2 regions of the Streptomyces sp. Edi2 genome follow, and region 2 is predicted to be linked to the other one. Evidence: riboswitches for the same ligand, from Rfam matches in the RefSeq annotation. Region 2 holds a riboswitch; the other holds the start of a gene.

Region 1 (3,374 bases), 4.8 Mb from region 2:
GCGGCAGCCCGCGTCCGGCCCCGGTCTCACCCCTCCAGCACCCCCCGGAGCTGTTCGAGCCCCCAGTCCAGGTCCTCCTTGCTGATCATCAGCGGCGGGGCGAGCCGGATGGTGGCGCCATGGGTGTCCTTGACCAGCACCCCGCGAGCCAGCAGCCGTTCGGAGATCTCCCGTCCGGTGCCGCGCGACGGGTTGATGTCCACCCCGGCCCACAGCCCGCGGCCGCGTACCGCGTCCACCGCGCCGCCGCCCGCCAGCAGCCCCAGCTCGCTGTGCAGATGTGCGCCCAGCTCCATGGCCTGCTGCTGGAATTCGCCGGTCCGCAGCATCGCGATGACCTCCAGGGCCACCGCGCAGGCGAGCGGGTTGCCGCCGAACGTCGAGCCGTGCTCGCCGGGTGCGAAGACGCCGAGCACCTCGCGCGAGGAGACCACCGCCGAGACCGGCACGACCCCGCCGCCCAGCGCCTTGCCCAGGACGTACATGTCCGGGACCACGTCCTCGTGCTCGCAGGCGAAGGTCCGGCCCGTACGCCCCAGCCCCGACTGGATCTCATCGGCGATGAACAGCACGTTCCGGCTGCGGGTGAGCTCCCGTACGCCCGCCAGATAGCCCGGCGGCGGGACCAGCACCCCCGCCTCGCCCTGGATCGGCTCCAGCAGCACCGCGACCGTGTGGTCGTCGAGGGTGGCCTCCATCGCGGCCAGGTCGCCGTACGGGACGATCTCGAAGCCGGGGGTGTACGGGCCGAAGCCGGCGCGGGCCTCGGGGTCGGTGGAGAAGGAGACGATGGTGGTCGTCCGGCCGTGGAAGTTGTGGTCCGCGACGATGATCTTCGCCCGGCCGTCCGGGACGCCCTTGACCTGGTAGCCCCACTTACGGGCCGTCTTCACCGCCGTCTCGACCGCCTCGGCGCCGGTGTTCATCGGGAGTACCAGTTCCATCCCGCACAGCGCGGCCAGCTGCGTACAGAAGTCGCCGAACCGGTCGTGATGGAAGGCGCGCGAGGTGAGCGTGACCCGCTCCAGCTGGGCCTTGGCCGCGTCGAGCAGCCGGCGGTTGCCGTGCCCGAAGTTCAGCGCGGAGTACCCGGCGAGCATGTCCAGGTAGCGCCGGCCCGCCACGTCCGTCACCCAGGCACCCTCGGCGGTGGCCACGACGACGGGCAGCGGGTGGTAGTTGTGCGCGCTGTGGGCCTCGGCGGCGGTGATGCTGCGTTCCGTGGACGTCACCGGTGACTCCGTTCGGTAGAACCGTGCGGGGCGCGGGCACTGCCGCGTCCCTCTCCATTGTTGCGCCGGCCAGGAGCGGCGGGCCTGCGAAGATCCGCCGGACAGGGCCTGGGGGTGTCCTAGACTCTGCGGTGCGCACCGCGACTGGCGTACGGGGAAACAACCTCGAGGAAGCGGTGCGCGGCCACCATCACGAGGTGCCGCCCCGCCTGGGCACCCCGGGACCAAGACCGGATCACCGATCGACCGCCCCGGAGGACGCCATGTCCCAGCCCCAGCCCCAGCCCCAGTCGCTTCCGCATCCCCTTCCGCATCCCGCGCTGAGCGCCGCCGACCCCGAACTGGCCGCGCTGGTCGGCGCCGAGGAGCAGCTGCAGGCCGACACCCTGCGGCTGATCCCCAGCGAGAACTACGTCTCCGCCGCCGTCCTGGAAGCCACCGGCACCGTCCTGCAGAACAAGTACAGCGAGGGGTACGCGGGCCGTCGCTACTACGAAGGCCAGCAGAACATCGACCGGGTCGAGACGCTGGCCGTCGAGCGGGCCAAGGCCGTCTTCGGCGTGGAGCACGCCAACGTCCAGCCGTACTCCGGCTCGCCCGCCAACCTCGCCGCCTATCTCGCCTTCGCCGAGCCCGGCGACACCGTGCTGGGCATGGCGCTGCCGATGGGCGGTCACCTCACGCACGGCTGGGGGGTGTCGGCCACCGGCACCTGGTTCCGCGGCGTCCAGTACGGCGTACGCCACGACACCGCGCTCATCGACTTCGACGAGGTGCGCGACCTCGCCCGCAAGGAACGCCCGAAGATCATCTTCTGTGGCGGCACGGCTGTGCCCCGCACCATCGACTTCGCCGCGTTCGGGGAGATCGCCCGGGAGGTCGACGCCGTCCTCGTCGCCGATATCGCCCATATCGCCGGCCTGATCGCGGGCGGCGCCCACCCCTCGCCCGTCCCGCACGCGGACGCCATCTCCACCACCACCCACAAGACCCTGCGTGGCCCGCGCGGCGCCATGCTGATGTCCCGGGCGAGCCACGCCAAGGCGGTCGACAAGGCCGTCTTCCCCGGTCTGCAGGGCGGCCCGCACAACCACACCACCGCCACCATCGCGGTCGCCCTGCGCGAGGCGGCCGCCCCGTCCTTCCGTGACTACGCCCATGCCGTCGTCGCCAACGCCAAGGCGCTCGCCGAGGCGCTGCTGGCCCGCGGCTACGACCTGGTCTCCGGCGGCACCGACAACCACCTGGTGCTGATCGACCTCACGTCGAAGGACGTGCCGGGCAAGGTCGCCGCAAAGGCGCTGGACCGGGCCGGCATCGTCGTCAACTACAACACCGTCCCCTTCGACCCCCGCAAGCCCTTCGACCCCTCCGGCATCCGCATCGGCACCCCGTCCCTCACCTCCCGAGGCCTGGGCACGGACCGGATGCCGCTGGTCGCCGAGTGGATCGACCGCAGCGTCCAGGCCGCGGCGAAGGGCGACGAGGACGCGCTGGCGGTGATCCGTACGGAGGTCGCGGAGCTCATGGCGGCCTACCCGGCGCCGGGGCTCGCGACGGGCTGAGGGCCGGGGCCCGCGACGGCCTGGGGCCCGGTGCTCGCTGCGGGCCTGCGGCCCGCGGTGCGGCGGCTCACCGGCTGAGCGCAGGCGGTCTCACCGGCTGACCCGCTTGCTGCCGCACCGGCGCCCCGCCCGGCTCACCGGCCCGTGATCAGCCGGTGAGCCGGACCGGCAGGACGTGGGTGCTGTTGCCGACGAAGCTCGGGTGCGGCGGCAGCTCCGCGTCCGGGACGGCGAGGTCCAGCGCCGGATAACGGGTGAACAGCGCCTCCAGGGCGACGGTCGCCTCCAGCCGGGCCAGTGGCGCGCCCAGACAGTAGTGCGGCCCGTGGCCGAAGGAGAGGTGCCGGGCGGCGGGCCGCCGGGTGACGTCGAACCGGTCGGCGTCGGGGCCGTAGGCGTCCGGGTCCCGGCCGGCCGCGGAGTAGGAGGCCAGCATCGGGGTGCCGCGGGGGACGACCGTGCCGCCGATCTCCAGGTCCCGGACCGGGTAACGGAACGGGAAGTGGGCGACCGGGCTGTCGTAGCGCAGCGTCTCCTCGACCACGTCGTCCCAGGTGGCCCGCCCGTTGCGCACCAG
Region 2 (3,374 bases):
GATGGAGACGGTCACCCGCCCGATCACCCCGATCGGGCTGAAGTCCGTGTCATCCGTTGCGCTCACCCGGGCTCCGTCGCTGGTCAAAGCCGCTGCCGGGGCAAGACCTGGCAGCGGGAATTCCTCGACAACTCAACGGTACTCCGGCCGGGGCGGCGCTTCAGGCCGCGCTGCCGGGGCCGACGGCCCCGGCACCGGGTTCAGGCGCCCGGGCCCGGCGGAGCGGGCTGCGGGGACTTGTTTCCTCGGCGGCGGCAGCACATCGGGCGCGCGATGGGGCCGCAGGGCCGTGAGGGCGGTCTCGGTCTCCTCCATCAGCGCGCGGTAGGAGACCAGCCGCTGCCACTCCGGGTCGGCAACCCCGGGCACGGTGGCGGCGCGCTCCGTCCACTGCTTCACCAGCCCGGCGAACACCGGTGTCTGCCGGAGGATGTCCGCGGTGATCCACCGCGGCATCTGCCCGGTGCGGGGGAGGGGGGTTCGTCCGTGGCCTGCGACGGTGCCGGAAGAGGGGTCGCTCATGGCCGTAGAAACGATTCTTCCGCCCTGGGGTCACTGCGTATTTTTACCGCGGCCCGTACGTCTGCCGTGGAGGCAAGGGCGTATGTCTCTCGAATATCACCTTATGCAGTGATCTATAGCCGGGAAGCAGTCCAATCCGGGCGAGGAAACGTTGTCGCAGTCATGGAACCGAGGGAGTTGTGGGAGCGCCATGCCGTACTCGCACAGGCGTTTTGCACCAGCGATGACGAGGTACGCCGTACGCAGGGACTCCTCGACGAGGCCGAGGCCCGCCGCTCGCGGACCCTGGCCGCCTTCGCCGTGACCGTGGGCAGCGACGCGGTGGTGGCGGAGCTGCTCGGACTGGACGAGCGCGAAGTACGCCTGGCCCGCCGCACGGTGGGCAAGGAGGACGCCCGCGCGGTCGCCCAGAGCCTGCTCGCCCAGACCACGCGCGAGCAGCCCCCCGGCCAGCAGACTGCCACGCCCCCCGCGACACCCTCCACGACACAGTCCACGACGCCCCCTGCGGCGCAGCCCGTGGGCCCGGCAGCGGCGCCGGCCGCGGCTGCCCCCCACGCTCCCCATGCCCCCCAGCCACACGAGCCGGCCTGGGCGCCGGCGCTGGACGCGGTCCTGATGAGCAGCTGGCACAGCGGAGTTGACCTCACCGCGCTTGCCACCGAACTCGGGCTCGATGTCCGGCTCCTTGTGGCACGCGCACAACAACTCGCCGCCGAAAGCCGTCCGGTGCAGTCGCCGCCATCGGACCGCATGGGCCGGCACCGGCGGCTGGCCCATCTCCCGCCCGCCCCGCAGCACGAGAGCGCCCCTTCGGCCTGGCGTGAGCGACCGCCGCAGCCCCCGCGCGAGCCCTACGAGCAGGAGCCTTGGAAGCAACAGCCCTACCAGAACTACCGGGAGCAGCAGGAGCACCAGAACTCTCAGAACTACCAGGACTACCAGGAGTACCGGGTGTACGAGGAGCATCCGCAACAGCACCCGCAATACGTACAGCAGCACGTAGCGCAGCACCCCCAACACATGCAGCAGCTACATCAGCACCAGAACCAGCCACCTCATCAACCTCAGCAGCAGCAACAATCCCCGCACCAGCAGTATCAACAGGCCTCCCATGCCACCTGGGACGCCAACGCCATCACCGCTGCCCAGCACGACTGGGACGGCATCCTCAGCCAGTGGGAAGCCACCACCTCCTCCACACCGCCGCTCTCCGCCCCTGGCCAAGGAGGGGTGTGACGGCGGGCCCGGTCTCCCGGGCGTCCATTAGAGTGGGCGCCGGGCCGTGACTGGCGCTTGGGTGGAGTACCACCGGGGAGCGGCTCGGCCACTCCTGGCCGGTGCCGCGCGCCTGGGCGATCCGACACGACGCTCAGGAGCACCGATGACCCCGACCGCCCGCCTCATGGACGGCAGCGCACTCGCCCGCCGTATCGTCGAACAGGCCGCGGAACGCGCGGCGGACCTCACCCGGCAGACCGGAACGTCCCCGTGTCTGGCCACCGTTCTGGTGGGCGATGACCCCGCCTCGGTGACGTACGTCCGCATGAAGCGCGCGCGGTGCGAGAAGGCCGGGATCCGCTCCCGGCATGTCGCGCTCCCTGCCGCCACCACGACCGCCGAACTTGTCGACACGATCACCGCACTGTCGGACGACCCCGACGTCCACGGCATCCTGCTCCAGCACCCGGCCGGGCCGCACATCGACGAGCGCGCCGCGTTCGAGGCCATTGCCCCCGAAAAGGACGTCGACGGGGTCACCTGCCACTCCTTCGCCGCGATGAGCTTCGGCCTGGACGGCTTCGCCTCCTGCACGCCCGGCGGCATCCTCCGCCTCCTGGATCACTACGACGTCGACCTGGCCGGCAAGCGTGCCGTCGTGGTCGGGCGCAGCGCGATCCTCGGCAAGCCCGTCGGGATGCTGCTGCTCGCCCGCAATGCCACCGTCACCTACTGCCACTCCCGCACCACCGACCTCGCGTCGATCACCAAGGACGCCGATGTCCTGGTCGCCGCCGTGGGACGGCCCCGGTTCCTGCACGGCGAACACCTCAAGCCCGGGGCCGTCGTGATCGACGCCGGCTCCAACCCCGGCAACGTCGGTGATGTGGACTTCGACTCGGCGTGCACCCGCGCCTCCCTGATCACCCCGGTCCCCGGCGGCGTCGGCCCGATGACCATCGCCACCCTGCTCACCCAGACCGTGGATGCGGCGGCCGTCCAGATGACGGCGGGTTGACCGTTCGCTGCGCTTTGCCGGTTCGCTGCGCTTTGCCGCCGCCCCGGGTTTCGGCTTTCTCGCCGTTTGCGCCTGCGGCGGGCGGGTCCGCTGCGCTTTGCCTCGCCTCTGTTTTGGCTTTCCCTTCGTTGCGCCTGCGGCGGGCGGGGTCCGCTGCGCGGGGCTGTCGGGGTGCGGTGACGGGCCTGCGCGGGTGGGTGTCCGGACTGCTTCGCTTTACGTCCGGACACCCACCCGCTCCGGCCCGTCCCCTCCCGTGGGGTGGGTGGGAAGAAGGTCGGTGGGGGGTGGCTGTGGCTGGTCCGGCGCGCGTCGCAGACGTGGGGAAATGGCCGTGGGCACAGGGGAGTCACATGGCACAGGGAAATGGCCCTGCACGGGGAAATGGCCCTTGCACGGGGAATGGGCTGCGGCAAGGGAAATGTCTGTGATCGACGCCCGCCCCCACCCACCGTCACTTACTCACCCACGGGAGGGGACGGGCCGGAGGGGCCGGTGTGTGGGACGTAAAGCGAAGCAGTCCCACACACCGGCCCCGGAGGTCCGTCACCGCACCCACAGCCCCGCGCAGCGGACCCCGCCCGCCGCAGGCGCAACGGAGAGCAACCCCCAC

The links. A riboswitch is a leader RNA that binds a small molecule or an ion and turns the genes downstream of it on or off. The one in region 2 is predicted to bind ZMP and ZTP.
Region 1: linked by a shared signal. The riboswitch ahead of glyA (serine hydroxymethyltransferase) and the one ahead of ABR737_RS07150 (bifunctional 5,10-methylenetetrahydrofolate dehydrogenase/5,10-methenyltetrahydrofolate cyclohydrolase) in region 2 are both predicted to bind ZMP and ZTP.

Annotation. Positions count from the first base shown of each region.
Region 1 covers NZ_JBEJGX010000003.1:5,665,423-5,668,796, forward strand. Annotated here, with positions in the region: gene rocD (ornithine--oxo-acid transaminase) at 27-1,232, opposite strand; ZMP/ZTP riboswitch at 1,363-1,454, shown strand; gene glyA (serine hydroxymethyltransferase) at 1,496-2,797, shown strand; gene ABR737_RS28385 (cytochrome P450 family protein) at 2,946-3,374, opposite strand, start outside.
Region 2 covers NZ_JBEJGX010000003.1:857,177-860,550, reverse strand. Annotated here, with positions in the region: gene ABR737_RS07165 (NfeD C-terminal domain-containing protein) at 1-66, opposite strand, end outside; gene ABR737_RS07160 (hypothetical protein) at 133-522, opposite strand; gene ABR737_RS07155 (hypothetical protein) at 685-1,761, shown strand; ZMP/ZTP riboswitch at 1,798-1,886, shown strand; gene ABR737_RS07150 (bifunctional 5,10-methylenetetrahydrofolate dehydrogenase/5,10-methenyltetrahydrofolate cyclohydrolase) at 1,907-2,761, shown strand.